DNA from 2 places in the Streptomyces sp. NPDC005266 genome. Region 2 is predicted to be linked to the other one. Evidence: riboswitches for the same ligand, from Rfam matches in the RefSeq annotation. Region 2 holds a riboswitch; the other holds the start of a gene.
What was found. A riboswitch is a leader RNA that binds a small molecule or an ion and turns the genes downstream of it on or off. The one in region 2 is predicted to bind S-adenosylmethionine.

Region 1: linked by a shared signal. The riboswitch ahead of ABZU99_RS12775 (aminotransferase class V-fold PLP-dependent enzyme) and the one ahead of thrC (threonine synthase) in region 2 are both predicted to bind S-adenosylmethionine.

What each region holds. Positions count from the first base shown of each region.
Region 1 is NZ_JBEXHC010000005.1:332,984-347,512, forward strand. It holds gene ABZU99_RS12750 (NlpC/P60 family protein) at 1-784, opposite strand, end outside; gene ABZU99_RS12755 (NYN domain-containing protein) at 1,216-2,577, opposite strand; gene ABZU99_RS12760 (hypothetical protein) at 2,595-2,840, opposite strand; gene ABZU99_RS12765 (rhomboid family intramembrane serine protease) at 2,970-3,680, shown strand; gene ABZU99_RS12770 (Lrp/AsnC ligand binding domain-containing protein) at 3,677-3,958, shown strand; gene ABZU99_RS12775 (aminotransferase class V-fold PLP-dependent enzyme) at 4,163-5,524, opposite strand; SAM riboswitch class IV at 5,696-5,813, opposite strand; gene trpD (anthranilate phosphoribosyltransferase) at 5,896-6,969, opposite strand; gene ABZU99_RS12785 (cytochrome bc complex cytochrome b subunit) at 7,162-8,799, opposite strand; gene ABZU99_RS12790 (Rieske 2Fe-2S domain-containing protein) at 8,796-9,854, opposite strand; gene ABZU99_RS12795 (c-type cytochrome) at 9,851-10,660, opposite strand; gene ABZU99_RS12800 (heme-copper oxidase subunit III) at 10,730-11,350, opposite strand; gene ABZU99_RS12805 (hypothetical protein) at 11,550-11,951, shown strand; gene ABZU99_RS12810 (Ig-like domain-containing protein) at 11,972-13,222, opposite strand; gene ABZU99_RS12815 (cytochrome c oxidase subunit 4) at 13,361-13,759, opposite strand; gene ctaD (cytochrome c oxidase subunit I) at 13,756-14,529, opposite strand, start outside.
Region 2 is NZ_JBEXHC010000007.1:313,018-327,546, forward strand. It holds gene ABZU99_RS17035 (DUF222 domain-containing protein) at 1-1,308, opposite strand, end outside; gene ABZU99_RS17040 (Cmx/CmrA family chloramphenicol efflux MFS transporter) at 1,505-2,860, shown strand; gene ABZU99_RS17045 (DUF4031 domain-containing protein) at 3,014-3,286, opposite strand; gene ABZU99_RS17050 (hypothetical protein) at 3,286-3,642, opposite strand; gene ABZU99_RS17055 (MurR/RpiR family transcriptional regulator) at 3,804-4,745, shown strand; gene murQ (N-acetylmuramic acid 6-phosphate etherase) at 4,941-5,876, shown strand; gene groL (chaperonin GroEL) at 6,043-7,668, opposite strand; gene ABZU99_RS17070 (cold-shock protein) at 7,983-8,189, opposite strand; gene ABZU99_RS17075 (MoaD/ThiS family protein) at 8,620-8,898, opposite strand; gene thrC (threonine synthase) at 8,895-10,226, opposite strand; SAM riboswitch class I at 10,244-10,384, opposite strand; gene ABZU99_RS17085 (glucosyl-3-phosphoglycerate synthase) at 10,536-11,483, shown strand; gene ABZU99_RS17090 (trehalose-6-phosphate synthase) at 12,126-13,583, shown strand; gene otsB (trehalose-phosphatase) at 13,798-14,529, opposite strand, start outside.

The DNA of each region.
Region 1 (14,529 bases), on a different contig from region 2:
CGGTGAGGCCGGAGCAGTCGAAGGAGGACGGACCGGTCGCGCCCCAGACGTAGGGGGAGCCGATCTTGGTCTTGGCGGCGGCGAGCGCGGCGGCGGCCCGCCCCGACTCGGGCACCTCGTTGCCCAGGTCCACGCGCTGGCTGGAGCGGTTGGCGCGCTCCTGCTCCTTGGCCGCGAGGGCGGCGCGCTCCTTGGCGGTGAGGGTGTTCAGGAGCTCCCGGGCCTTGGCGAGCTTGCCCTGGATCTCGTCCTTCTTCTTGCCCAGCGCCTTACGGGTGTCCGCCAGGTCCTGCAGCTTGGTGGACGCCTCTTCGCGCTGCTGCTTGAGCGTGCGCTGCTTGTCGGCGATCTTGCGCAGCGACTGGGCCTGCTTGCCGCTCAGCTGGCTGAGGGTGGACGCCTTCTCGAGGTAGGTGTCCGGGTCGGAGGAGAGCAGCAGCTGGACGGAGGGGTCGATGCCGCCGGTGCGGTACTGGGCGGTGGCCATCGAGCCGAGGCCGTCGCGCAGCTTGTTCAGCTCCTCCTGGCCGCGCGCCACCTTGTCCTGGAGGTCGCCGACCTGCTTCTCCAGCTTCTCCTGCTTGTCCTTGGCGCCGTTGTACTTCTCGGTCGCCTGCTCCGCCTCTTCGTAGAGCTTGTCGACCTGCTCCTTGACGTCCTTCTTGTCCTGCTTGGGAGCGGCCTGAGCGGCCTGGGAGGTGAGGGCGACGGCAGCAGCCGCGGTCACGGTGAAGACGGTTACCCGAGTACGGCTCGGCTGCTTGGGTCGACGGTGGGACGCCACGGGGGCGAGCTCCTTCTTCCTCCAGCCGCCTACCGGGAGTTGGGGGGTTGAATCCCCGGCTCCGCGTGGGGGCGCGGACTCGGCGGTACCTCCGCTGCCATCCCCGATGGATGATCAACCGCGCGAAGGTTCGAGCCGACCTTAGTGACCCCGCCGTGATCCGTTCAAATCCCAACGGCAAAAAAGTGGCCCTTCGAGCGCATCTTTTACAAATATCACACGGGCAGTGACGGTCATTTGACGCTGCGCTGATAATCAGACTTCACTTAGGTGCGCGCAAGTCGCTTCAACAACAGGGCCGATGCCACGGGGCGCGCTCCGGCGCGCGCCACCCCGTCGGCCACCTCTCGATCGGTCGACACCACGACCACCGGCCGCCCCGGCGGCTCGGCCCGCACCAGCTGCCGGACGAGCTCGTCCGCGGTCACCCCTTAGGTGCGCGCAAGTCGCTTCAACAACAGGGCCGATGCCACGGGGCGCGCTCCGGCGCGCGCAACCCCGTCGGCCACCTCTCGATCGGTCGACACCACGACCACCGGCCGCCCCGGCGGCTCGGCCCGCACCAGCTGCCGGATGAGCTCGTCCGCGGTCACCCCCGGCTTGCTGAACAGCACCCGCACCCCGCGCGGCGGGGCCAGCAGCACCGGGGTGGCCAGATCCGCCCCGTCGAAGACACAGGTCATCTCGGCCCCCGTCTGGGCCGCGAGCACCGCGAGACCGCCCAGCAGCCGCAGCCGCTGCTTCTCCAACGGCATCGTCGGATAGCCGGTCTTGGTGACGTTGTAGCCGTCCACCACCAGATGCGCCTGCGGCAGTGCGAGCAACTGGTCCAGCAGCGCCGGATCCGTCTCCGACAGCGCCCTGGTCGCTATGTCCTTCGGCGTCATCTTCCCCGGCTCGACCGCGTCCACCGTGTCCGCCGGGTGCATCGACGCGGGCGGCAGCGCCAGTTCGCGCCGTAGCCCCTGGGCCGCGTCCAGCACCGTGTCCAACAGCAGCCGCAGCCGCATGTCCTCCACGCTGCGCCCCTCGCGCACCGCCCGCCGGCTCGCCTCCACCGCGGACTCCGCCTCCGCGAGCCGGGCCCGCAGCCGGCGCGCCTCGCCGTCCGCGGCCGCCTGCCGCGCGGCTGCCTCGGACCGTACGGAGTCCAACTCGGCCTCGGCCTTGCGCAGCGCCGCCGCGCCCCGCTTCACATCGCTCTGTGCGCTCCGCAGCTTGCGCTGGAGCACGTCGTTCTCCTTGCGCGCCGCGTCCAGCTCGGCGCGGGCGCGCTCGGCCTCACCGCGCGACGCCGCCTTGGCCTCGGCGAGCTCGTCGCGCAGCCGCTGCAGCTCACGCGCCGCCTCCTCGCCGGCCCGCTCGGCGGACGCCCGCTGGGCCTCCTCACCGGCGGCCTCGACCAGCTTGACCCAGCCCACCGGGCGCAGCACATACGCCACCGCGGCGACATCCACCGGATCGGCCGCGGCGGGCGGCGAACCGCCCTCGATCGCCTCGGCCAGCTCCGGCTGGGTCTCCCGCAGCCGCTCCGCGATCCGCTGCCGGAAGACGGGGTCGCTCTCCACCGCGGCGGCCATCGCGTTCCCCGCGAACTTCGCCCGGCGGGTCGGGGTGAATCGGGCGTACTGCCGCAGCTGAGGTGGCAGTTCGGTGACCGTCAGACCACCGAACGCGTCCGCGACGAGCGCCACGACACGCCGCCGCACCCCTTCCGGCAGGGGGCGGTCGAGCGCCTCGGAGACGCCCTCGGCGTCACCGGCCACTCCGGGGCCGCCCGTCCGGTCCACCACCTGTCATCGCTCCGTTCTCAGGCGCTCGCGCTCGTGTCCGGGCGGTCGACCAGCTCGATCTGGTCAACCGCATTGCACCAGCGGCAGCGCACTGACTCAATGGTCTCACTGAGCACCTCGCGCTCCTCGACTCTCGGTTCCCCGGCCAGGTCGAGGTGCACATACTCCACGGCCTTGGTCGAGCGGGTCACGTCGAATCGGGTGAGATTGCCGCACAGCGTGCAGCGCCAGCGGGTCTCGGCGGTCGGCAGGGGAACGGCCATCGTCTCGCGTCCTCGCTTCTGGACTCATCGGCGTCCTGTAACCCTACGGCCTGAGCCCTGACCTGTGCCGGGCCCGTCTCGCGGCGAGGCACTCTGGGCAGGTTGTGCCGGGTACGCGATGATCTGACCATGATCGAGACGTCCGCGGGGCCCGGCCGCCCCCTGATGACGTACACCCTCATCACCCTGTGCTGCCTGGTCTTCGTCCTGGGACCGGCCTCCGGGCTCAATCCCGGCTACGGCACGGGAAGCAAGCTGCTCGAGGCGCAGTCCGCGTACTTCGAGCGCTGGGGGGTGGTCCCGAGCGCCCTGTGGAGCGGCACCCCCGGCGAGCCGCTGACCCCGCTGACCGCGCTGTTCGTCCACGGCAACTGGCTGCATCTCCTCGGCAACATGCTGTTTCTCTACGTCTTCGGCGCTATGACGGAAGAGCGCATGGGCCGAGTCCAATTCGCTCTCTTCTACCTCGCCACCGGCTATCTCGCGCTGCTCGGCTACGCCGCCGCGCACGCCGACTCCACGCAGACCCTGGTCGGCGCCTCCGGGGCCATTTCCGGCGTACTCGGCGCCTTTCTGTGGCTGTTTCCGTGGGCCCGGGTGACCAGCCTCTTCCCGTTTTTGTTCTTTCTGCCGCTGCGCTTCCCCGCCTGGGTCGTCCTGATCTTCTGGGTCGCCCTCCAATGGATGTCCGCCCGCGAGGCCGACGACCGCCCCGGCGTCGCCTACCTCGCCCATCTCGTGGGCTTCACGCTCGGATTTCTCTACGCGTGGGCCCGGTTCGGGCGGACGGCTAGAGTGGGCGCCGCAGCCAGGTCCAGCGAGGGAGAAAGCCAGCCGTGATCACTTCGATCGTGCTCATCAAGACCAGCGTGGACCGGATTCCGGAGATCGCCGAGAAGATCGCCGCGATCGAGGGCGTGAGCGAGGTCTATTCGGTCACCGGAGCGCACGATCTGATCGCGATGGTGCGGGTCGCGCAGCACGACGATCTCGCGGACATCATCCCGGGCCAGATCAGCAAGGTGCCGGGGGTCGCCTCGACGGAGACGCACATCGCCTTCCGCACGTACTCTCAGCACGACCTCGAGGCCGCCTTCGCCATCGGCCTCGACAGCTAGGCCCATGCCGGTGACTTAGTAGGGCTTGCGAGGCGCTGACCTGAAGCGATGCCCCCGATCGGCATGCCTTGGAAGCCTGCAAAGTCACCGGCATTGCAGTGACGCGGAGAAGGATCAGCACTTGACTTCGCCGTAACCGCTCAGGCCCTTTCCGGGCCCTGGGGCACAGCCGGGCCCAGGAAGCGCACCCCTGGGCCCCGGGCTTCAGCCCCGCGCCGGGACGCAGCGGCCGTCCTCGGTGCGGTAGGTCCACCGGGCGCCGTCCCGGACCAGTTCCTTCACGGCGCGGACGAAGCGCTCCACATGCTCATCCGGGGTGCCCGCGCCGAAGCTGACCCGGATCGCGTTCAGCGAACGCTCCCCCGGCGCCGCCTCGGGCGCCCCGCACTCGCCCGGCTCCTCGGGTTCACTGCCCAGCAGGGTCCGTACCAGCGGATGCGCGCAGAAGAGGCCGTCGCGCACGCCGATGCCGTACTCCGCGGAGAGCGCCGCCGCGAAGTGCGAGCTGTTCCAGCCCTCCACCACGAACGAGAGCACTCCCACCCGGGGAGCGTCGTCGCCGAACAGGGACAGCACCCGCACCTCGGGCACCTCGGCCAGCCCCTGCCGCACCGTCTCGATGAGCTGGCGCTCGCGCGCGACCAGCCCCTCGAAGCCGGCCTCGGACAGCGCCTTGCACGCCGAGGCGATCGCGTACACCCCGATCACATTCGGCGAACCGGCCTCGTGCCGGGCGGCGGTGGTGTGCCACTCGACGTCCACCCCGCCATCCTCCCGCCGCGCGACCTTGCGGCTCGCGCCGCCGCCCGCCAGGTACGGCCGCGCCTCCCGCAGCCAGTCGGCCCGCCCGGCCAGCACGCCCGCCCCGAACGGCGCGTACAGCTTGTGTCCGGAGAACGCCACCCAGTCGACATCCGCCTCGGCGATGTCCACCGGATGATGGGGGGCGAGCTGGGCGGCGTCCAGCACGATCCGCGCGCCGTGCGCATGCGCCACCGCCGCCAGCTCTCGCACCGGCCACAGCTCACCTGTCACATTCGACGCACCCGTCACACACACCAGCGCCGCACCGCCGTCCCGGCCCGCCAGCGCCTTCTCCAGCGTCTCCACCGCCTGCCGCGGCGAGCGCGGTGCGCTCAGGTAGCGCACCCGCACGTCCTCCCGCTGCTCCCACGGCAGCAGCGAGGCATGGTGCTCGGTCTCGAACACGAAGACCTCGGTGCCCCGCGGCGCCACGGCGGCCAGCAGGTTGAGGGAGTCCGTGGTCGAGCGGGTGAAGACGACCTGATCGTCCTCGCGGCAGCCGAGGAAGGCGGCGACGTCCTTACGGCTGTTCTCGAACAGATCGGTCGACAGCTGGGAGAGATAGCCCGCCCCGCGGTGCACGCTTCCGTAGTACGGGGCGTACGCGGCGACGTCGTCCCACACGCGCCGCAGGGCGGGCGCACTGGCGGCGTAGTCGAGCGCGGCATACGTCACCTCGCCACCGGTGACCAGGGGGACGCGGACATCGCTGCCGAGGACGGGAAGCGGCTCGCAGGTGGCAACAGACGAAAAAGCGGACATGGCGAATTCTCCCGGGAATGCCGAAAAAGCCGAAAAGGCGTGCATGCGGACGCGCAGGCGGAATCTGCCGCCAGGGCGCGGAAGGAACGAAAGGGAACGGGCCGTCCGGCCCTAGCGCATTCGCTGCATCACGGAAGAACTCCCTCGACCACCAGGACCCCTAGTGCGAGGGGTCCGCGCTTGCCGCAGACCTCGCTGCCTGCGGCCTGGTCATCACCCGGGGCACCCCGCCACGGACGGAGGGTTGCCGGACAGCGGGCCGGGGCCGTAGTCGCTGTCGCTCGTGACCTGGCCGGCAGTATGCCATCGGCTGATCGACGCACGCAGCCCCTGTCCGCATCCCGGACAGGGGCTGCTGCACGACCTTCGGATCACGCGTTGCTCGCCAGCACCCACCGCTCCAGGGCGCTGCCCGCCGCCCCCGAGTCGATCGACTCGGCCGCCCGCGCCACACCCGCCGCGATCCGCTCCGCCAGCGGCTTGTCGCCCGGCTCCGGCTCCAGCGCCACGAGCGCCGCCGCCGAGTTCAGGAGCACCGCGTCCCGTACCGGGCCCGTCTCGCCCGCCAGCAGCCGCCGCGCCACGTCCGCGTTGTACGACGCGTCCGCGCCGCGCAGCGCCTCCACGGGGGCCAGCTCGAACCCGATGTCCCGCGGGTCGAACGTCTCCTGGCGTACGACGCCGTCGCGGACCACCCACACCTGCGAGGTCGACGTCACCGTCAGCTCGTCCAGACCGTCATCGCCGCGGAACACCAGCGCCGAGGAGCCGCGCTCCGCCAGCACACTGGCCATGATCGGCGCCATTCGCGCGTCCGCGACGCCCGTGGCCTGGCATCGCACCCGCGCCGGGTTGGTCAGCGGGCCCAGGAAGTTGAACGGGGTGGCGATGCCCAGCTCGCGACGGGCGGGGGCGACATGCCGCAGCGACGGGTGGAACTTCACCGCGAAGCACATGGTGATCCCCGCCTCCTCGGCGATCTCGGCCACCCGCCGCGGGCTGAGCTCCAGATTGACCCCGAGCTTCTCCAGCACGTCGGAGGCACCGCTGGCCGAGGACGAGGCCCGGTTGCCGTGCTTGACGACCCGCGCCCCGGTGCCGGCGACGACCAGCGCGGACATGGTGGAGATATTGACGGTCCTGGCGCGGTCGCCGCCGGTGCCGACGATGTCGACGGTCGCCCCGGGCACCTCGATCACCTTGGCATGCTCGTACATGGCCCGGACGAGCCCGGACATCTCGGCCACGGTCTCGCCCTTGGCCCGCAGCGCGACGGCGAAACCGGCGATCTGCGCGTCGGTGGCCTCACCCCGCATGATCCGGTCCATGGCCCAGGCGGTGTCATCGGCGCTGAGGTCCCGGCCCCGCAGCAGTGAGTCGAGGACATCCGGCCAGGTGCGGGCCGTCGCGGTGCTGTCGCCTCCGGCGGGGGTCACAACGTCCATGGTCCGCTCCTGGATCCGTGGGGTGGGCAGGGGAAGGGGCCCGCCATACGGGCGTGGCGCCCGTGGCAAGCCTATCGGCGCGAGAACGCCACCCGCCGCACGCCCGTATGGCGGACAACGACCAGGGCCTCGGTCCGGACCCTGAGGTCCGGACCGAGGCCCTGGCGGTGGCGTCAGCTGACGTGCGAGAGATCAGTGGTGGCCGTGGCCGCTGGTGATCTCGTCGTACTCCGCACGCGTCGGCTTCGGAATGACGGCATCCTCGCCGTAGTAGCTCTTGGAGAGCTTCGAGCGGAGCTTCTGCGACGGCTTTATCTTGCGGGCGACCCCGTTCTCGTCCACGGCCGGACCGACCTCGTACGGCTCCGGCTGCTCATGCTGGGTGAGCAGATGCCGCTGCTCCTGCGAGATCGGCTCGTGCACCTCGATGAACTCACCGTGCGGCAGCCGCTTGATGATGCCGGTCTCGCGACCGTGCAGCACCTTGTCGCGGTCGCGCCGCTGGAGGCCCAGGCAGATCCGCTTGGTGGCGATGAAGGCCAGGACCGGGCCGGCGAAGAAGGCGATCCGCACGAACCACGTGATCGAGTTGATCGAGAGGTGGAAGTGGGTGGCCCACAGGTCGTTACCGCCACCGATCAGCATCACGAAGTACGCGGTCAGCCAGGCGACGCCGAAGGCGGTGCGGGTCGGGGCGTTGCGCGGACGGTCCAGGATGTGGTGCTCGCGCTTGTCCCCGGTGATCCAGGACTCGATGAACGGGTAGACGCCGATGGCCAGCAGGACCAGCGGGAAGAGCACGATCGGGATGAACACGCCCAGGACGAGCGTGTGACCCCAGGCGTTGATCTCCCAGCCGGGCATCACCCGGACCAGACCCTCGGCGAAGCCCATGTACCAGTCGGGTTGGGCGCCGGTGGACACCTGGTCGGGCCGGTAGGGGCCGATGGTCCAGATCGGGTTGATGGTGGCGATCGCCGAGATGGCCGCGATCACACCGAAGACCAGGAAGAAGAAGCCGCCCGCCTTGGCCATGTAGACCGGCAGCAGGGGCATGCCGACCACGTTCTTCTCGGTCTTTCCGGCGCCCGGGAACTGCGTGTGCTTGTGGTAGAAGACCAGGATCAGGTGCGCCACCAGCAGGCCGAGCATGATGCCCGGCAGCAGCAGGACGTGGACCGGGTAGAGCCTCGGGATGAGGTCCATACCGGGGAACTCGCCGCCGAACACGAACATCGAGATGTAGGTGCCCACGACCGGGATCGACAGGAACACGCCCTCGATGAACCGCAGACCGGTGCCGGAGAGCAGGTCGTCGGGGAGCGAGTAGCCGGTGAAGCCGGTCAGCATGCCGAGGAAGAACAGCAGGAAGCCGAAGAGCCAGTTGATCTCACGCGGCTTGCGGAACGCACCGGTGAAGAACACCCGCATCATGTGGACGAACATGCCGGCGAGGAACACCAGCGCCGCCCAGTGGTGGATCTGCCGGATCAGCAGACCGCCGCGGACCTCGAAGCTGATGTCGAGCGTCGAGGCGAACGCCTCGGACATCTTGACGCCCTGCATCGGCACGTACGGGCCGTGGTACGTGACCTCTTCCATGCTGGGGTGGAAGAACAGCGTCAGATACACACCCGTGAGGATGATGATGATGAAGCTGTAGAGGCAGACCTCGCCCAGCATGAAGGACCAGTGGTCCGGGAAGATCTTGCGCATATTGGCCTTGGCGAGGCTGTAGATGCCCAGCCGGCCGTCGGCCCAGTCGGCGACGCGCTCACCCGCGGGCGCTTTGCCGCGCCGCTCGGTGTGCCGCGTGGTGTCAGTACTCATCCGCGCTCCCAGAAAGCAGGACCGACGGGCTCCGGGAAGTCGCCCATGGCTTCGAGGTACCCCTGGTCATTGACCGAGATCCGCAACTGCGGCAGGGCGTGACCGGCCGGACCGAAGATCACTCGGCCACCGTCGGAGAGGTCGAACGTCGACTGATGGCAGGGGCACAGGACGTGGTGCGTCTGCTGCTCGTACAGGTTGATCGGGCAGCCGACGTGGGTGCAGATCTTCGAGAACGCGACGATGCCGTCGTGCGACCAGTCCAGCTCGCGCTTGTCCTTGATGTTCTCCGGCTGCAGCCGGACCAGCATCAGGGCCGCCTTGGCGATCTCCGTCTGGAAGTCGTGCTGCTCCTCGCTCATGCCCTCGGGCATGGCGAAGGTCAGCGAGCCGACGACGATGTCCTCGGGGCGCAGCGGCTGCATGGTGTTCTGGTTCATCAGCCGCTTGCCCTTGGCCCACTTGGTGTGCCGGAGCTTGGTGCCCGGCAGCGGACCGAGGTCGCGCAGCAGCACCACGCCGGAGAGCGGCACCAGCGCCAGCGCGCCGAAGAGGGTGTTGCGCGCGAGCTTGCGCCGGCCGAAGCCGGACTCCTCGGCGCCCGTCCGGAAGTCGTCGAGGACCTTGGCCTTGACCTCGGGGGGGGCCTCGATGGGGTGGCGCTCGTCGGCGACCTCCACATCGGACATCAGGGTGCGGGCCCAGTGGACCGCGCCCGCGCCGATGGCGAACAGGGCGATGCCGAGGGTCAGTCCCAGCGCGAAGTTGAGCGCGCTGACGTGGCCGATCGGGAAGACATAGATGTACTTGTCCACCGGGAGGGCCACATACGAGGCGATGAAGGCGATCGTGGCCACCATCGAGACCGTGAACAGCAGGGCGACCGTGCGCTCGGAGCGCCTCGCGGCCCGCTCGTCGATGTCCTGCTTGCGGTGCTCGTGCGGGGGCAGCCCCGGGTCGGCGAACGGGTCCTCGGAGACCGCTACCGCGCCCTCCCCGGCCGCCCGCTCCTGCGGCAGCTTGTCTTCTGCGTCTGGCATCTCGTGGCTACTCATGACTTCTTGGCCTTTGCGGTCCGGGCGGCGACCCAGATGGTGAGGACGATCAGCGCGCCCATCCCGAAGACCCAGCCGAAGAGGCCCTCGCTGACGGGGCCGAGCCCGCCGAGCTCAAGGCCGCCGGGGGTCTTGGTCTTGTCGCTGTTGACCGTGTCGAGGTACGCGATGATGTCCTTCTTGTTCTTCTCCGGCAGCGTGGTGTCGGGGAAGGAGGGCATGTTCTGCGGGCCGGTCTGCATGGCCTCGTAGAGGTGCTTGGGCTCGACGCCATCGAGGGCCGGCGCGTACTTGCCGTTCGTCAGGGCGCCGCCCTTGCCGGCGAAGTTGTGGCACTGCGCGCAGTTCGTACGGAAGAGCTCCCCGCCCTTCGCGATGTCCGCGCCGTCAGGGCTGTACTGGCCCTTGGTGGGGGTCACCGGACCCGGGCCGAGCGAGGCGATGTACGCGGCCAGCTGCTCGATCTCGGCGTCCGAGTAGATCTTCTTCTTCTTCGGCACCTGGGCGCCCGGCTGCTGGGCGGGCATACGGCCGGTGCCGACCTGGAAGTCGACGGCGGCGGAGCCCACTCCGACCAGGCTAGGGCCGTCGGTGGTCCCCTGACCGCCCGTGCCATGGCAGGTGGCGCAGCCGACGGCATAGAGCTTCTTGCCCTCCTCGATGGCGAGGGACTGGGCGGAGCTGTCATCGGCCTTCGCCTCGCTCGGCGAGAACGCGGCGTACAGCCCCCCAGTGACCGCCAGCGCGAAGAGTAGGACGACGAGCGCAGCCAGCGGATGGCGCCGTCGTGCGGAGAGCTTTTTCACGGATTACCCCGGTGTCAGGATCTTCTGCGTCGATGCTTTAAGGACGTGGTTCCGGTCGCGGAGACCGGCTTACTTGATCATGTAGATCGTGGCGAAGAGGCCGATCCAGACGACATCGACGAAGTGCCAGTAGTAGGACACGACGATCGCCGCCGTCGCCTGCTGGTGGGTGAACCTCTTGGCCGCGTACGTCCTGCCCAGGACCAGCAGGAAGGCGATGAGGCCGCCTGTCACATGCAGTCCGTGGAAACCGGTGGTCAGGTAGAACACCGAACCGTACGGGTCGGACGAGAGCGAGAGCCCGTCATGCTTGACCAGTTCGGTGTATTCGAAGATCTGACCGCCGACGAAGATCGCGCCCATCATGAAGGTGATCACGAACCAGGTGCGCAGCTTCTTCACGTCGCCGCGCTCGGCGGCGAAGACACCGAGCTGGCAGGTGAGGGAGGAGAGCACCAGGATCGTGGTGTTCGTCGCCGAGAACGGGAAGTTCAGCGCGGACGCCATTTCCTTCCAGTGCTCGGCTCCGGTCACCGATCGCAGGGTGAAGTACATCGCGAAGAGGGCCGCGAAGAACATCAGCTCGGAACTCAGCCAGATGATGGTTCCGACGCTGGTGAGGTTCGGCCGGTTGACCGACGGGTGCGCGTGCCCGGTATCTACTGCTGTTGCTGTCGCCACGACCGACATTATGTCGGTCGCTTATCCAGCGCTCACTCCCGGGGGTCCCGTTCGGAGTGTCAAGGCCATCGATGCTGCTCGTCGGGGCTCTACGGGCCAGTCCCTCGAAGGAGGGAGAGATCCGTACGCCCCCTCCTCCGCACGGCTGTACCGGAGTAGCATCCGCGACAGGAGCCCAGCGGATCACTTACTTCGCCCGGAGGACGCCATGCGGCCGACCGCAACGGTGCTGGTCTACAGCGATGATGCGAGCACCCGTGAGCAGGTGCGGCTCGCGGCCGGGCGGCGGCCCGCCGCGGATGTGCCGCCGGTCGAGTTCGTCGAGTGCGCGACCCTCCCCGCCGTCCTCTCGGCTCTGGAGGACGGGGGTATCGACGCGTGCGTACTGGACGGCGAGACGGCGCCCGCGGGCGGTATGGGCGTCTGCCGGCAGATCAAGGACGAGATCTTCCGGTGTCCGCCGGTGCTGCTCCTCATCGGCCGCCCGCAGGACGCCTGGCTGGCCACCTGGAGCCGCGCGGAGGCCGCGGTCACCCATCCGGTGGACCCGGTGGCCCTGGCGGACGCGCTGGCCGGGCTGCTGCGCACGCGGCCGGCCGTGGACGCCTGACCTCGCGGGGGCCATCGGGGTCACACCTGGGGGCGGAGCCGGGCCGAGTCGGCCGGGTCGTTGCCCTCGCGCTGGCCGGCGAGGGCGCTGCCCTGGCGCCAGTCGGCCCAGGCCATGTTCCAGTCGCCGTAGCCGTTGTCGAACGCCGTCATGTTGTCTCCGTTGCTGTTCACGACCCTGACGATGTCTCCGAGGCGCACGGTGTTGAAGAACCACTGCGCGTTCGCCGTGGACATACCGGTGCAGCCGTGGCTGACGTTGGCGACGCCCTGGGAGCCGGTGGACCACGGCGCGGCGTGGACGTATTCACCGCTCCACGTCACCCGGGTGGCCCAGTAGACCATCAGGTCGTAGGAGTTCCCGAGCCCGATGCTGGCGCCGGTCATCCGCACGGCGGATTCCTTGGCGAGGATCACCTTGATGCCGTTTCGGGTGTCGAAGCCGGGCATGCCGGTGGTGATCGGGATGGTCCGGATGGGCACCCCGTTCCGCCTCACCGTCATCTGGTGGGTGCCGGAGTCGGTCAGGGCCTCGATGCGGTCACCGGTGGTCAGCCGCAGCGACTTGGCGGCGCCGCCGTAGAGCCCCGCGCCGATCCTGATGCCGTTGAGGTTGGAGTGCACCTTGATCGTGGCGTGGGCGGGCCAGTACTCCTGCGGACGGTAGTGCAGGTTCCGGTCGTCCGCCCAGTGCCAGACCCCCTCCACCGCGGGCTGTGAGTCGACCTTCAGGGCGCGCTCGATGACGGCCCGCGCCGACGGGTCCTTGACCGGTGCGCTCAGCTTGGCGGTGATGGGCTGCCCCACCCCGTACTCGCCCGCCTTCGGGCCGAAGGTGACCTTCAGCCGCTTCTTGGCGGAGCCGGTGGTGGTGAAGTCGATGGCACGGCGGCCCGGGGCGCCGCCCGAGTCCTCCGTGGACACCTTCAGCGTGTAGTGCGCGCCCGCGGCCAGCGGCACGGTGCTGCGCCACCGGCTGCCGTCGGGGCTCAGCTCACCGCGGACGTAACGGCCCGCGGCGTCGGTGGCCGTGACGTCCGTGATCCGGCTGTCGTCCCCCTTGGCCGTCACTTCGAGCGGCTTGTCCGGGTCGGCCTGGTGGCTGTCCCCGTCGCCGCTGAACGAGATCTGGTCGGCGGCGTCGTACGGCTTGGCGGACAGCGGGTCCGAGGAGGGGCCCCCGCATCCACTCAGCCCCGCTATCAGCGGCGCCACCAGCAGAGCGCAGGTGAACACCGCTCGGGTTCGCGATGATCGAGGTGTGTGGCTCATGGGCCCACGCTAAGAACGGCCGCCGCGTTCGGCGCGCGGAGTGAAGCGGCGGAGTGACACCCGGACGGAGCACACACGAGCGGGGCCCGGGCACCTGGGGAGGTGTCCGGGCCCCGCTCGCTGACCGGCCGGAACCGGTTACTGGTTCGCGTTCTCGCCGCGGTAGTACTCGAAGACCCAGCCGAAGAGACCGACCATCACGATCGGGGCCGAGAAGAAGAGCAGCCACCAGCCGAAGGCGATGGCCATGAAGGCCAGGGCCCCACCGAAGGCGAGGGCAAGCGGCTGCCAGCTGTGCGGGGAGAAGAAGCCCAGCTCACCGGCGTCGTCCGCGACATCCGCGTCCTTGTTGTCCTGCGCTCCGGCGTCCACCCGGCGAGCTGTGAAGGCCAGGTAGAAGCCGATCATGATGCTCAGTCCGAAGGCGAGGAAGAGCGCGGTGGTGCCGGCGGGCTCCTTCGACCACACGCCATACACGATCGCCATCACCAGCATGAAGACGGCGAGCCAGATGAACATCCGTCCCTGGATCTTCACTTGCCGGCCTCCTTGCCACCCACGAGGGCCTTGTCACCAGCGGGCACACCGTGGTTCTCGAGCTGGTCGAGCGCCGCGATCTCCGGGTGGTGCAGATCGAACGCCGGGGATTCGGAACGGATCCTCGGCAGCGTGAGGAAGTTGTGCCGCGGCGGCGGGCAGGAAGTCGCCCACTCCAGCGAACGGCCGTAGCCCCACGGGTCGTCGACCTCGACCTTCTTGCCGTACTTGGCAGTCTTCCAGACGTTGTAGAAGAACGGCAGGATCGAAAGGCCCAGCACGAAGGAGCTGATGGTCGAGATCGTGTTCAGCAGGGTGATGCCGTCGGCCGCCAGGTAGTCGGCGTACCGGCGCGGCATGCCCTCGGCGCCCAGCCAGTGCTGCACCAGGAACGTGCCGTGGAAGCCCACGAACAGCGTCCAGAAGGTGATCTTGCCGAGCCGCTCGTCCAGCATCTTGCCGGTGAACTTGGGCCACCAGAAGTGGAAGCCGGCGAACATCGCGAAGACGACGGTGCCGAACACCACGTAGTGGAAGTGGGCCACCACGAAGTACGAGTCGGAGACGTGGAAGTCCATCGGCGGCGACGCCAGGATCACACCGGTCAGACCACCGAAGGTGAAAGTGATCAGAAAGCCGACGGCCCAGAGCATCGGGGTCTCGAAACTCAGCGACCCCTTCCACATGGTGCCGATCCAGTTGAAGAACTTCACTCCGGTCGGGACCGCGATGAGGAACGTCATGAAGGAGAAGAACGGCAGCAGCACTCC
Region 2 (14,529 bases):
GGGTGCGGTCCAGGTGGCGATACCGGTGCTGGCATCGCGCTCCAGGGACCAGCCGGGGTGGTGGGTCTTCATCAGGTGGTGGCGTCTGCAGAGCGGGCCCAGGTTTTCCGGGGTTGTCTGGCCTCCTGCTGATGGCTTGTCGTGGTTGAACGGCTCGACGTGGTCCAGGTCGCAGCGGTGGGCGGGCATTCGGCAGGTCGGGAAGGTGCAGTAGGCGTCGCGGGCGATGACGTGGCGTTCGGCTTCGGCGGTGGGCTTGTACGTGGTGGGGTCGGTCTTGATGAGCATCCCGGTCTTGGGCTCGATGATCAGGCGGCGCCACGTCGTGCCTTCGGCGAAGGCGATGTCTCGGGCCTGGCCGGCGGTGATGGGTCCGTAGCCCTTGAGCTGGGCCGGATCGTCGCTGTCCCCGATCAGGACATCCAGCGGGACGGTGACCTGAACGACCGCCGCCGAACGCCCGGTCGGAGCTGGGGTGCCGCCTCCGGCCTGGTGGACCACCAGGTCGAACAGGGCGTCCACCCGCTTCTGCTCCAGCGTCCGGCCGTCATCGGCCAGGGTGGCGGCGTGGGCGTCGACGGCCTGGGTCATGGCGGCGGCCTGTTCGGCGGGAAGGATCGCGCCCCACATCGCCATGCCGTCGTCCTGCGGGTAGTGGACCATCTGGCGTGCGCGCTTGCGGGCCTGGTGGCGTTGCTCAGCGCCGTGTGGGTCGGCTCGTACGATCTCCCGTGCCAGGGCTCGGCGGGTCTGACCGGTGGCCATGCCCGGCATCTTCTCCACCAGCGCCGCTTCGACCTGGCCTGCCACCTCGGGGTCAAGGACGGCGCAGGCTTCGGTGACGGCCACGGCCTGCATGTAGCAGATCACGCCCCGCTCCAGCAGCCCCAGCGTGGTCGGGTAATGGCGGTCCAGCTCGCGGGCCACCTCCAGGCGCTTGGCTGCCGTGGTGCCCGAGAGTTTCAGGGCACAGGCCACCTCTTCGCACGCGAAGTTCCACCCGCCCTCCGCGTCGCGGCCCCATACGCCCGCAGGTAAGGCATCCTGCGCGTCCGCCTCCAGAGCCGCCAGGATGTGGGCCTGTTGGGCCTGAATCCAGGCGGTGTGCCGCTCAAGGGCCTTGAGTGCGTCGATGCGGCCGGTGTGGGACAGCTTCTCCGCGTCCAGCACCGGCAGCACCGACGCGGTCTCCGGGCCCGGCGGTGTGATGGCCAGATAGGCGGCCCATTCGTCCGGCGTTCCCGGGCCGTTCAGAGAGCGGTCCAGTGGCCGCTTCAGTTCGTCGGCGTTGGTGGTATCCCCCGTCATTGCGATCACCCCCAGTGATGCGCTCAACTCCCGCCTCCCCTCGGCAGGCTCACACCCACTTTCTCCCCTCACTCAGTGTGATCACTCCAGGTCACACACCACACCACCTCATCGAGTGAATGTTCGGAAATCCGGAACTCCGGTCCCGGTCCCACCCGGAGGAATGACGTCACACCCGGGCGGCGTTGTGCCTGGCATGCCTTCCCCTGCCGAGCGCGCCCGCCCCCGCATGCCCGTCGCCGTCTATGTCCTCGGTCTGTCCGTCTTCGCGCTGGGCACGTCCGAGTTCATGCTGTCCGGGCTGCTGCAGCCCATCGCCCGGGACATGGGGGTGTCGATTCCGGAGGCCGGGCTGCTCGTCTCGGCGTTCGCGATCGGGATGGTGGTCGGGGCTCCGGTGCTGGCCGCGGCGACATTGCGGTTGCCGCGGCGGACGACGTTGATCGCCTTGCTGGGAGTGTTCGGGCTCGGGCAGATCGCGGGGGCGCTGGCGCCGGCGTATGGGGTGTTGTTCGCGTCTCGGGTGGTGAGTGCGCTCGCTTGTGCGGGGTTCTGGGCGGTGGGGGCGGCCGTGGCGGTGTCGCTGGTGCCGATGGGCGCGCGGGCTCGGGCGATGGCGGTGATGGTCGGCGGGTTGAGCATCGCGAACATCGCGGGGGTGCCCGCGGGGGCATTTCTCGGGCAGCACGCGGGGTGGCGGGCCGCCTTCTGGGCGGTGGCCGGGCTGTCGGCGCTCGGGCTGGTCGGGGTGGTCGCGCTCGTACCGCGTACGGGGGTGCCGACGGGTGAGGACCGGCCGCGGCTGCGGGCCGAGCTGGGGATCTACCGCGACCGGCAGGTGTGGCTGGCGCTGGCCGGTACGGCGCTCAGCGGGGGCGCGGTGTTCTGTCTGTTCTCGTATCTGGCGCCGCTGCTGACGGACGTGGCGGGGCTGGCGGAGAGTTGGGTGCCGACCGTGCTGGCGCTGTTCGGGGTCGGCGCGCTGCTCGGTACGGTGATCGGTGGACGGATCGCGGACGCCCACCTCTTCGGCACGATGATCGGGGGCATCACCGCCTCGACCGTCGTGCTGAGCCTGCTGGCGCTGACCGCGCACAGTCCGGTGGCGGCCGTGACCCTGGCACTGCTGCTCGGCTTCACCGCCTTCTTCACCGCGCCCGCGCTCAACGCCCGGATGTTCAACGTCGCGAACGCCGCCCCGACGCTGGCCGGCGCCACCACGACCTCCGCGTTCAACATCGGCAATACGGTGGGCCCCTGGCTCGGCGGGCTCGTCATCGACGCGGGCTGGGGCTATCCAGCGGTGGCCTGGACGGGCGCGGCGCTCGCGGCGACGGCCGTGGGGACGACGGTGGTCGCCTCCCGACTGCATCGGGCGGATGCGACCTCCCGTGTGATCACCGGGTCGGCGGCCGGTGCCAGTGCCAGTGCCGATCCCAGTGCCGGTACCGGCGCCGGTGCCGATGCCGGTGCCGATGCCGGTGTCGGTACCGGCGCCGATGCCGGTGTCGGTGCCGTGTCGGACGTGGAGTCACCGCGCGCCGCGCGTTGAGCGACCCCGGCCCCTTGCGCCGACGCCCCCGGGCCCCCACACCCGGCGCCCCACGTCCTGACGCCCCCATGTCCTGACGCGCCCATGTCCTGACGCCCGGCCACAACCGGCGCCCCACGTCCTTACGCCCGCGCCCCCACCCGGCTCGATCCCTTACGCCGACGCCGCCCGGCCCTTCGCGCGCCGCAGGCCTGCCGCCGTGAGCCGCCGCACCAGTTCCTTGCTGCCGACCTCGACCGCGCCCTCCCCCACCGCCGCCTCATACAGCTCGCTCGGCACGTCGTAGTGGTCCCGGTCGAAGCCGCGGAGGGGCGCGCCGATGCGGGCCGCGAAGGCGTGGAGTTCGTCGTACGAGACGTCGCTTACCAGGTGCGACCACATCCGTCCGTGGCCCGGCCAGGACGGGGGGTCGATGAGGACCGCCATCAGAGGGTGGTCCCGAGCGACCCCACCCGTGCCACCGCGACCGCGGTCTTGCCGCACACCCAGTGCGGGTCCGGGCCCAACTCGGGTTCCACGTCGAGGGCGTGGAGGTCGCCGCCCCGGGTGCAGACGGGGCACAGCGGCCAGCGTCCGTAGCGCTCCAGCAGGGCGTCCTGGACGTCCTGGGCGACCAGGCCCGCGACGTATTCGGCGCCCTCGGGCCATTGCTCGACCCACCACCGCCGGTGCGCGATCGCGTCCTCGACCAGCGAGACGATGTCGGCCTGGGCGACTTCTCCCGCGGCGAGGTCGGCCAGAACGAGGGCGCGGGCCGCGTGCAGGGCGTGTTCGAGCTTCATGGGTCCCATTGTCACCTTTGCATCCTTACTGCGCCTTCCCACGCACGTCCCACTCATACGCCGCCTTCCCGCACACGCGACCTTCCCGCACACGCCACCTTCCCGCACACGCGGCCGCGCGGAAGGTTGACCGACACCATGGCTGGAAATAGCTTTCAAAGATGAGCAGCAAACTGAAGGAAACTTTCATGCCCGCACAGTCTCCGCCCGCGGCCACCCCGCCCGCACCGGCCGCGCTCGCGGCCAAGGTCCGCACGTTGGCTCCCTCCATGACCCGCTCCATGCAGCGCGTCGCCGAAGCAGTGGCGGGCGATCCGGCCGGCTGTGCGGCGCTCACCGTCACCGGGCTCGCCGAGCGGACGGGTACCAGTGAAGCCACGGTCGTCCGCACCTCCCGGCTACTCGGCTACCCCGGCTACCGCGATTTGCGGCTCGCGCTCGCCGCGCTGGCCGCGCAGCAGGCGGCGGGCCGGGCCCCGGCCGTCACGGCGGACATCGCGGTGGACGATCCGATCCCCGATGTCGTCGCCAAGCTCGCGCACGAGGAGCAGCAGTGTCTGGCCGACACCGCCGCCGGGCTCGACACCGGCCAGGTCGAGGCGGCCGTCGCGGCGCTGGCCGCCGCCCGCCGGATCGATGTGTACGGGGTGGGCGCGTCGAACCTCGTCGGCCAGGACCTCGTCCAGAAGCTGCTGCGCATCGGGCTGATAGCCCATGCCCACGCCGATCCACACCTCGCGGTCACCAATGCCGTGCAGCTGCACTCCGGGGACGTCGCCATCGCGATCACCCACTCCGGCCGTACTACGGACGTCATCGAGCCATTGCGCGTCGCCTTCGAGCGTGGTGCGACCACCGTCGCGATCACCGGGCGGCCGGACGGCGAGGTCACCCAGTACGCCGACTTCGTCCTCACGACCTCGACCGCGCGCGAGAGCGAGCTGCGCCCGGCGGCCATGTCCAGCCGCACCAGTCAACTTCTCGTCGTGGACTGCCTCTTCATAGGTGTGGCGCAGCGTACGTACGAGGCCGCCGCGCCCGCGCTGTCGGCCTCGTACGAAGCCCTCGCCCACCGGCATGACCACCGCCACGGCCCTCGCTGACCGACCCAGCCCTCGCCGACCCGCCCCAGCCCTCGCCGACCGGGCCGGACCCCGCCGACCGCCCCAACCCTCGCCAACCGGCCCAACCCTCGCCGACCGGCCCGGCCCTCGCCGACCGAGCTGGCCCTCGCCGACCGGGCCGGACCCCGCCACGACCCCCGCCCCGACCCCCGTACTGGAAAGAGCCCGCTTCGCATGACTCCCGCCGCTGACCAGGAACAGCTGCGCGCCCAGCTGAACACGCTCACCACCGAGGCATTCCGCCCCGAGCTCGCCGAGATCGACCGGCTCGAGACCGTCGAGATCGCCCGCATCATGAACGCGGAGGACGCCGCCGTCCCCGCCGCCGTCGCCACCCAGCTCCCCGGGATCGCAGCCGCCATCGACGGCATCGCCGAGCGCATGTCCCGCGGCGGCCGGCTGATCTACGCGGGCGCGGGCACCGCCGGACGGCTCGGGGTGCTCGACGCGAGCGAGTGCCCGCCGACCTTCAACACCCGGCCGGACCAGGTGGTCGGGGTGATCGCGGGCGGGCCGGGCGCCGTGGTGACTTCGGCCGAGGGGGCGGAGGACAGCGCGGAGCTGGCCGCCGCCGATCTCGACCGGATCGGGGTCGGCGTGAAGGACACGGTCGTGGGCGTCTCCGCCTCCGGCCGTACCCCGTACGCCGTGGGGGCGGTCGAGCACGCACGGCGCCATGGCGCGCTCACCGTCGGGCTGTCGTGCAACGCCGGCTCGGCGCTCGCCGCGGCGGCCGACCACGGCATCGAGGTCGTCGTCGGCCCGGAGCTGCTCACCGGCTCGACCCGGCTGAAGGCGGGGACGGCGCAGAAGCTGGTCCTCAATATGCTCTCGACCATCACCATGATCCGGCTGGGCAAGACGTTCGGGAATCTGATGGTCGACGTACGCGCCTCGAACGAGAAGCTGCGCGCGCGCTCGCACCGGATCGTCTCCCTGGCGACCGGCGCCTCGGACCAGCGGATCGAGAGCGCGCTCGAGGCCACGGACGGCGAGGCGAAGAACGCCATCCTCACCATTCTCGGCGGGGTGGACGCACCGACGGCCGAGAAGCTGCTCGGCGAGGCGAACGGGCATCTGCGCACCGCCCTCGAGGCCGCAGGCGGCTGACTCGAGGCCGCGGCGGGCTGACTCGTGGCCGCGGTCGGCTGACGGAAGCCGGCACATAACACGGAAGACGCACACAACGCCGTCGGGGCGGCACCCCTGAGAGGGTGCCGCCCCGACGTCCTGGACGGTTCGACCGACCGGCGAGAGATCCCGGGGGATCTGCCGATCAGAAGTCCATGTCACCGCCCGGCATGCCGCCCGGAGCGCCCGCCGCGGCGGCCTTCTCCGGCTTGTCGGCGATGACGGCCTCGGTGGTCAGGAACAGCGCGGCGATCGACGCGGCGTTCTGCAGCGCGGAGCGCGTGACCTTGGCCGGGTCGATGATGCCCTCGGCGATCAGGTCGACGTACTCGCCGGTCGCGGCGTTGAGGCCGTGGCCCGGGGTCAGGTTGCGCACCTTCTCCACCACGACGCCGCCCTCGAGGCCGGCGTTGACCGCGATCTGCTTCAGCGGGGCCTCGAGCGCCAGGCGCACGGCCTGGGCACCGGTGGCCTCGTCGCCGTCGAGCTCGAGCTTCTCGAACACGGAGACGGTCTGCAGCAGGGCGACGCCACCACCGGCGACGATGCCCTCTTCGACGGCGGCCTTGGCGTTGCGCACCGCGTCCTCGATGCGGTGCTTGCGCTCCTTGAGCTCGACCTCGGTCGCGGCACCGGCCTTGATGACCGCCACGCCACCGGCCAGCTTCGCGAGGCGCTCCTGGAGCTTCTCACGGTCGTAGTCCGAGTCCGAGGACTCGATCTCGGCGCGGATCTGGTTGACCCGCCCCTGCACCTGCTCCGGGTCGCCGGCGCCGTCCACGATGGTGGTCTCGTCCTTGGTGACGGTGACCTTGCGGGCGCGGCCGAGCAGGTCGAGCGTCGCGTTCTCCAGCTTGAGGCCGACCTCCTCGGAGATGACGGTGCCACCGGTGAGGATGGCGATGTCGCCGAGCATGGCCTTACGGCGGTCACCGAAGCCCGGGGCCTTGACGGCGACGGACTTGAAGGTGCCACGGATCTTGTTGACGACCAGGGTGGCCAGGGCCTCGCCCTCGACGTCCTCGGCGATGATCAGCAGCGGCTTGCCCGACTGCATGACCTTCTCCAGCAGCGGGAGGAGGTCCTTCACGCTGGAGATCTTCGAGTTGACGATCAGGATGTACGGGTCGTCGAGCGACGCCTCCATACGCTCCATGTCCGTCGCGAAGTACGGGGAGATGTAGCCCTTGTCGAAGCGCATGCCCTCGGTGAGCTCAAGCTCGAGACCGAAGGTCTGCGACTCCTCGACGGTGATGACACCTTCCTTGCCGACCTTGTCCATCGCCTCGGCGATGAGCTCGCCGATCTGGGTGTCGGCGGCGGAGATGGAGGCGGTGGAGGCGATCTGCTCCTTGGTCTCCACGTCCTTGGCCTGCTCGAGCAGCTGGGCGGAGACGGCCTCGACGGCCTTCTCGATGCCGCGCTTGAGAGCCATCGGGTTGGCGCCCGCGGCTACGTTGCGCAGGCCTTCCTTGACCAGCGCCTGGGCGAGGACGGTCGCGGTCGTCGTGCCGTCACCGGCGACGTCGTCCGTCTTCTTCGCGACCTCCTTGACCAGCTCGGCGCCGATCTTCTCGTACGGGTCCTCGAGCTCGATCTCCTTGGCGATGGACACACCATCGTTGGTGATCGTGGGGGCGCCCCACTTCTTCTCGAGGACGACGTTACGGCCCTTGGGGCCGAGGGTGACCTTGACGGCGTCGGCGAGCTGGTTCATCCCGCGCTCGAGGCCGCGCCGCGCCTCCTCGTCGAACGCGATGATCTTGGCCATGTGAAGTGGTCCTCCCAAGACGGGGTGGATTGCTCCGGACCGCGCTGGCGCCCGCGACGGACGGCCTGCCGACCAACGGTTCCTTGCCCCGTATGGCCGGACGGGCCTCACCGACCCGGTCCTTCTGTCACTCTCAACGTCAGAGTGCTAACGCCAATGATTAGCACTCGACCCATGAGAGTGCAAGCGCCCGAAGGGGTCAAGGGGGCACAGAAGGAGAGGAACGGCAGGGTGGCGCGCATACGCCGAAGGGCCCGCACCCCCAAGGGGGGCGGGCCCTTCGACACTTCAGTCAGCTGCCTCGCGTCGGCGCGTCAGCCTACGGCCACGCGGACCATGTCCGCCTGCGGGCCCTTCTGGCCCTGCGAGATCTCGAACTCGACCCGCTGGCCTTCCTCGAGGGTGCGGTAACCGTCCATCTGGATCGCGCTGTAGTGGACGAACACGTCCGCACCACCGTCGACCGCGATGAAGCCGTACCCCTTCTCCGCGTTGAACCACTTGACGGTGCCCTGAGCCATTCCTAACTCCCCTATTACTGGCCCTTGCGCAGGACCGCACTCCGCGGACCCGGGTCAGACCTCACCCCCCGGTCATGGAGGGTGTGCGCCGGAACGCGTCGACCGCCGCTGAATGTATCCGTCCCAACGCCCTCTGCAACAGGTCAATCGGACGAGAATTCTGGGCATGGCCGATCGGTAAAAGGTGGAGAATCCCCGCGAAGTTCGGGCAAGCCGGGCCGGGCATAGGGCGCCAACCCGACAAATCGTGCTCACGCTTTGCACACAAGTTGACGAGTTCTCATATGTGGTGCCAGCGGCGGGGTCATTGGAGAAGCGGGGCAACTGTATCGCGATTCCACAGACGGAATCGCCCCGTCCGCTTCTCCCTGGACGGGGCGATTCCAAAGGTGAGGGGGTGATCGGGCGATCACCAGGGGGTGATCCGAGGTCAGCAGCCGCCCGCGACCGCCGGGATGATCGAGACCCCGGCGCCGTCCGGCGTGGCGGTGTGCAGGCCGTCGGCGAACCGGACGTCGTCGTCGTTGACGTAGACGTTGACGAAGCGGCGCAGCTTGCCGGTGTCGTCCAGGACGCGGGCCGAGATGCCCTGGTGGTTCTTCTCCAGGTCCGCCAGGACCTCGGCGAGGGTCGCGCCCTCGGCGCTGACCTCGGCCCGGCCGCCGGTGTAGGTGCGCAGGATGGTCGGGATGCGAACGTTGACGCTCATATGAGGCCAGCCTCTCGGAACGAGTCAAGGGTGGGGCGGATGATGGCGGAGGGTCCGGTGGTGGGGGCCACCGCGTCGAGGGTCTTGAGGCCGTCACCGGTGTTGAGCACGACGGTGGTGAGGGTCGGGTCGAGAAGCCCGTCCTCGATCAGCTTCTTCGTCACGCCGACGGTCACCCCGCCGGCGGTCTCCGCGAAGATCCCCTCGGTGCGGGCCAGCAGCTTGATCGCGTCGACAACCTGCTCGTCGTTGACGTCCTCCACGGCGCCGCCGGTGCGACGGGCGATGTCGAGGACGTACGGGCCGTCCGCCGGGTTGCCGATGGCCAGCGACTTGGCGATGGTGTTCGGCTTCTGCGGCCGTACGACATCGTGACCCGCCTTGAAGGCGGCGGAGACCGGGGAGCAGCCCTCGGCCTGGGCGCCGAAGATCTTGTACGGCTTGTCCTCGACCAGCCCGAGCGCGATGAGCTCCTTCAGCCCCTTGTCGATCTTGGTGAGCTGGGAGCCCGAGGCGATCGGGATGACGATCTGGTCCGGCAGCCGCCAGCCGAGCTGCTCGCAGATCTCGTACGCCAGGGTCTTGGACCCCTCGCCGTAGTACGGGCGCAGATTGACGTTGACAAAGCCCCAGCCCTCGCCGACCGGGTCGCCGATCAGCTCGCTGCAGAAGCGGTTGACGTCGTCGTACGTGCCCTCGATGCCGACCAGGTCCCCGCCGTAGACGGCGGCCATCACGACCTTGCCGGCCTCCAGGTCGTGTGGGATGAAGACGCAGGAGCGGAAGCCCGCGCGGGCGGCGGCCGCGCCGACCGCGCCGGCGAGGTTGCCGGTGGAGGAGCAGGAGAGGGTGGTGAAGCCGAAGGCGCGAGCGGCCTGGACGGCGATGGCCACGACCCGGTCCTTGAAGGAGTGGGTGGGGTTGCCGGAATCGTCCTTGATGTGCAGCTCGCCGGTGACACCGAGTTCACGGGCGAGGTTGTCGGCCTTGACCAGCTTGGTGAAGCCGGGGTTCAGGCTGGGCGTGGCCGCGACGTCGGCCGGGACCGGCAGAAGGGGGGCGTAGCGCCAGATGTTGTCGGGACCGGCCTCGATCTGCCGACGCAGCCCCTCCGGGTCGCCGCTCGGCAGGTCGTACGCGACCTCGAGCGGCCCGAAACACGCCTCGCACGCGAAGATCGGGCCGAGGTCGAAACGCTCACCGCACTCCCGGCAGGACAGGGCGACGGCGGGGCCGAAAGAACCGGAGAAGTCGGAAGTGCCGGTAACGCTGGAATCACTGGAAGTGGCAGCAGAAGTGGTTGAGCTTTCGACAGATTGCACAGCCATGGAGGCGAGGCCCTTTCTCCTCATCTTCCTCGGGACGCATTTCGCCACGAGCCGGAATTGGCACCTTCCCGAGCTGGCAGCCCCGCTGCGAAAGCAGGACCAGCTGGAGGGTTGCCGGGGCTTCAACGGGCCGTTCCCTCTGCCCCTCTGGATGAGCGGTATGGCCGCGGGCCGAGCCCGGGCATTTATGCGCACGACGACCCCGACATACGACGGCCACGTGCGTTGTTCAAGACTGTAACCGAAGGCCCTGATGGTTGAGATAGCCGTCCGAACCGCGAGATGCATCACAGCAGGGAGAGAAAACAGGTGCTGGATGAGGTGGAGCGCTGGCTGGAGCACCGCTCCTGGTCCGCCGAGGACCGTCCGCTGGGCCGCCTGCTGGCCGCGAAGCGCGACACGGCGACGACCGTGAGCGTCGTGCTGCCCGCCCTGAACGAGGAGGAGACGGTCGGCGAGATCGCCGGGGCGATCCGCCGCGAGCTGATGAGCCAGGCGGTGCCACTCGTCGACGAGCTGGTGGTGGTGGACTCCGGTTCGACGGACCGTACGGCCGAGGTCGCCGCGGCGGCGGGCGCGAGAGTCGTGCACCGCGACTCGGTGCTGCCCCGGCTGCCCGCGCTGCCCGGCAAGGGCGAGGTGCTGTGGCGCTCGCTGCTGGCCACCAGCGGCGAGATCGTCTGTTTCATCGATGCCGACCTGCGGGAATTCGATCCCCGCTTCGTCTCGGGGATCATCGGCCCGCTGCTGACCGATCCCGGGGTGCAGCTGGTCAAGGGCATGTACGACCGGCCGCTCGGCGAAGCCGCGGGCCAGGGTGGACGGGTCACCGAGCTGGTCGCCCGGCCGCTGCTGAATCTGCACTGGCCGCAGCTGGCCGGCTTCGTCCAGCCGCTGGGCGGCGAGTACGCGGCGCGCCGTTCCCTGCTGGAGCGGCTGCCCTTCCCGGTCGGCTACGGAGTCGAGCTGGGACTGCTGGTCGACGCGCTGCACACGGTCGGGCTCGACGCCCTCGCCCAGGTGGACATCGGCGTACGCAAACACCGCCACCAGGACGGTCAGGCGCTGGGCCGGATGGCGGCGGCGATCTACCGCACCGCACAGCTGCGGCTGGCGCGCGGCCACTTGGTGCGGCCGCGGCTGACCCAGTTCGACCGGGGCGAGAACGGCTTCGAGCCGCGGACTACGGCCGTGGACACGGAGGAGCGGCCGCCGATGATCGAGATCCCGGAGTACGAGGCGCGGCGAGCGGCGTAGCGGGGCGGTCGCCCATATGCGCGCGGCACGGCGGGCGACGTAGCGGGGCGGCAGCGGTTTACGGCGGAGCGGCTGGCGGAGCGCGGCCGAGCGGCTGGCAGAGCGCGGCTGGCCGGCTGGCGGAGCGCGGCTGGTCGGGCGCGGCCGAGCGGCTGGCGGAGAGCGGCTGGCGGCGCGCGGCTGGCCGAGCGGCTGGCCGGCTGGCGAAGCGCGGCTGGCGAAGCGCGGCTGGCCGAGCGGCTGGCCGGCTGGCGAAGCGCGGCTGGCCGGCTGGCGAAGCGGCTGGCAGAGCGGCTGGCAGAGCGGCTGGCCGAGCAGCTGGCAGAGCGCGGCTGGCGAAGCGCGGCTGGCAGAGCGCGGCCGAGCGGCTGGCGGAGCGCGGCCGAGCGGCTGGCCGAGCACGGCTGGCCGGCTGGCGAAGCACGGCTGGCCGAGCGGCTGGCCGGCTGGCGAAGCACGGCTGGCCGAGCACGGCTGGCCGGCTGGCTGAGCGGCTGGCCGAGCACGGCTGGCCGGCTGGCTGAGCGGCTGGCGGAGCGCGGCTGGCGGCATCCGTAGGCCGGGGTCGCTCGGGCGTCGCTCCTACGGGGCAACGAACCGTACGTATGTTTGCGCGCGGCGCCACATGGCTAGGCTCGCGACATGGGAGTCTCCCGGACTGCACCGATCCTCGTCGCCTCCAACCGCGGCCCGGTTTCGTACACGCTGGGCGAGGACGGCTCGCTCACCGCCAAGCGCGGCGGCGGCGGGCTGGTCTCCGGCCTCAGCGCGATCGCCCCGGACGCGGGCGCGGTGTGGGTGTGCGCGGCGCTCGGCGACGGCGACCGCGAAGCCGCCCGGCGCGCCGGAAGCGGCCATCTAAACCCCGGCGACACCGGCGGGCAGCAGGTCAGGATGCTCGACATCGCGCCGAACATCTTCGCCGCCGCGTACAACGGCATCGCCAATTCGGTGCTGTGGTTCATCCACCATCTGCTCTACCAGACCCCCGTCGAGCCGGCCTTCGACGCCGAGTTCGGCGTCCAGTGGGCCGCCTACGAGAGGTACAACGCGGCCTTCGCCGACGCGCTCGCCCAGGAGGCGACCGACGGCGCCGTCGTGCTGGTGCAGGACTACCACCTGGCGCTGGTGCCGGGGATGCTCCGCGAGCGCCGGCCCGATCTGCGGATCGGCCATTTCTCGCACACGCCGTGGGCGCCGCCGGACTACTACCGGCTCCTGCCGGACGCGGTGGCGGCGCAGGTGCTGCGCGGCATCCTGGGCGGCGACCGCGCCGCGTTTCTCACCGAGCGCTGGGCCACGGCCTTCGCCGACTGCTGCGCGGCGGTGCTGGGCGCGGAGGTCGTCCGCGAGGACGGCGGCGCGGCGGCGGTGCGGTTCGAGGGGCGGGAGACCCGGCTCGGGGTGCACGGTCTGGGCGCGGACGGGGACTTCCTCCGGCAGCGGTCGCGGCAGGCGGATGTCGAGGAGCGGCTCACGGCCCTGCGGGCGCAGATCGGGCCCGGCCGGAAGTCGATCGTCCGGGTGGATCGTACCGAGCTGTCCAAGAACATCGTCCGGGGGCTGCTGGCCTATCGGCGGCTGCTGGAGACCCGCCCCGAGTGGCGCGAGCGCGTGGTCCATGTGGCCTTCGCCTACCCCTCCCGCCAGGACCTCGCGGTCTACCGCGACTACACCGAGCGGGTGCGGCTGCTCGCGGACGAAATCAACGCGGAGTACGGCACGGCCGGCTGGCAGCCGGTCGCCCTGCATGTGAAGGACGACTTCGCGCGCTCCCTCGCGGCCTACCGGCTGGCCGACGTGGCGCTGGTCAACCCGATCCGGGACGGGATGAATCTGGTGGCCAAGGAGGTGCCGGTCGTCTCCGAGCAGGGATGCGCGCTGGTGCTCTCGCGGGAGGCCGGGGCATACGCGGAGCTGGGCGAGGACGCGCTGGTGGTCAACCCGTACGACGTCGAGGCGACGGCGGAGGCGCTGCACGAGGCGCTGCGGATGAGCGACGGGGAGCGGACGGAGCGTACGAAGCGGCTGGCGGCCGCGGCGACCGCGCTGCCGCCGCAGGCATGGTTCCTGGGGCAGCTGCGGGCGCTGGAGGCCTAAGCGCGATGCCGGTGACTTTGCAGGCTTCCAAGGCATGCCGATCGGGGGCATCGCTTCAGGTCAGCGCCTCGCAAGCCCTATTAAGTCACCCGGCATTGGGCCTGAGCGAGGCCTAAGCGCGCCCGGCGCGTGGCGCGCTACCGCGTCGCCGCTTCCGCCAGCTTCTCCGCCAACCCGTCCAGCAGCCTCACCACCGGGCCGACAGAGCACCAGGTCAGCCTGCGGCTTCCGCCAACCCCTCCAGCAGGCTCACTATGCCCGCCGGGCCGTCGACGACCAGATCCGCGCGCTTCGCGAGCTCGTTGACCTCCGTACTCCCGCTGCACACCAGCACGCCCGGGACGCCCTCCTCCCGCAGCTTCTCCACCGCCGCGAACGCGGCCAGATCACCGAGGTCGTCGCCCGCGTAGAGCACGGCTTCCGCGCCCGACTGCCGTACGTACTCCGTGAGCGCTACGCCCTTGTCCATGCCCGGTGGGCGCAGCTCCAGCACCAGTCGGCCCGGTTCGACGATCAGACCGTGGCGCTCGGCCAGGGCGTGGAGCGGGGCGCGCAGCTGGTCGAAGGCGGCCTGGGGGTCGTCGGCGCGGCGGGTGTGGACGGCAACGGCGCGGCCCTTGTCCTCGATCCAGATGCCGCGCCAGGCGCCGTTCGTCTCCAGGACGGCAGGGAGTTCGGCCTTCACGGCGGCGATACCAGGGTGCGGTTCGGGGGCCTGGACGGAGCCGCTCGCGGCATCCCAGCGCTCGGCGCCGTAGAGGCCGAGGACGACGAGCCGGTCCAGCCCCTCGGCCCCGGCGAAGCCGCCGTACCGCACCGCGACCTCGGCCGGACGGCCGGTGATCACCGCGACGGAGCGCACTCGCGGGGCGAGGCGGGAGAGGGCCGGGACGGCGCCGGGATGGGCGCGGGCCTGATCGGGGTCGGGGACGATCTCGGCGAGGGT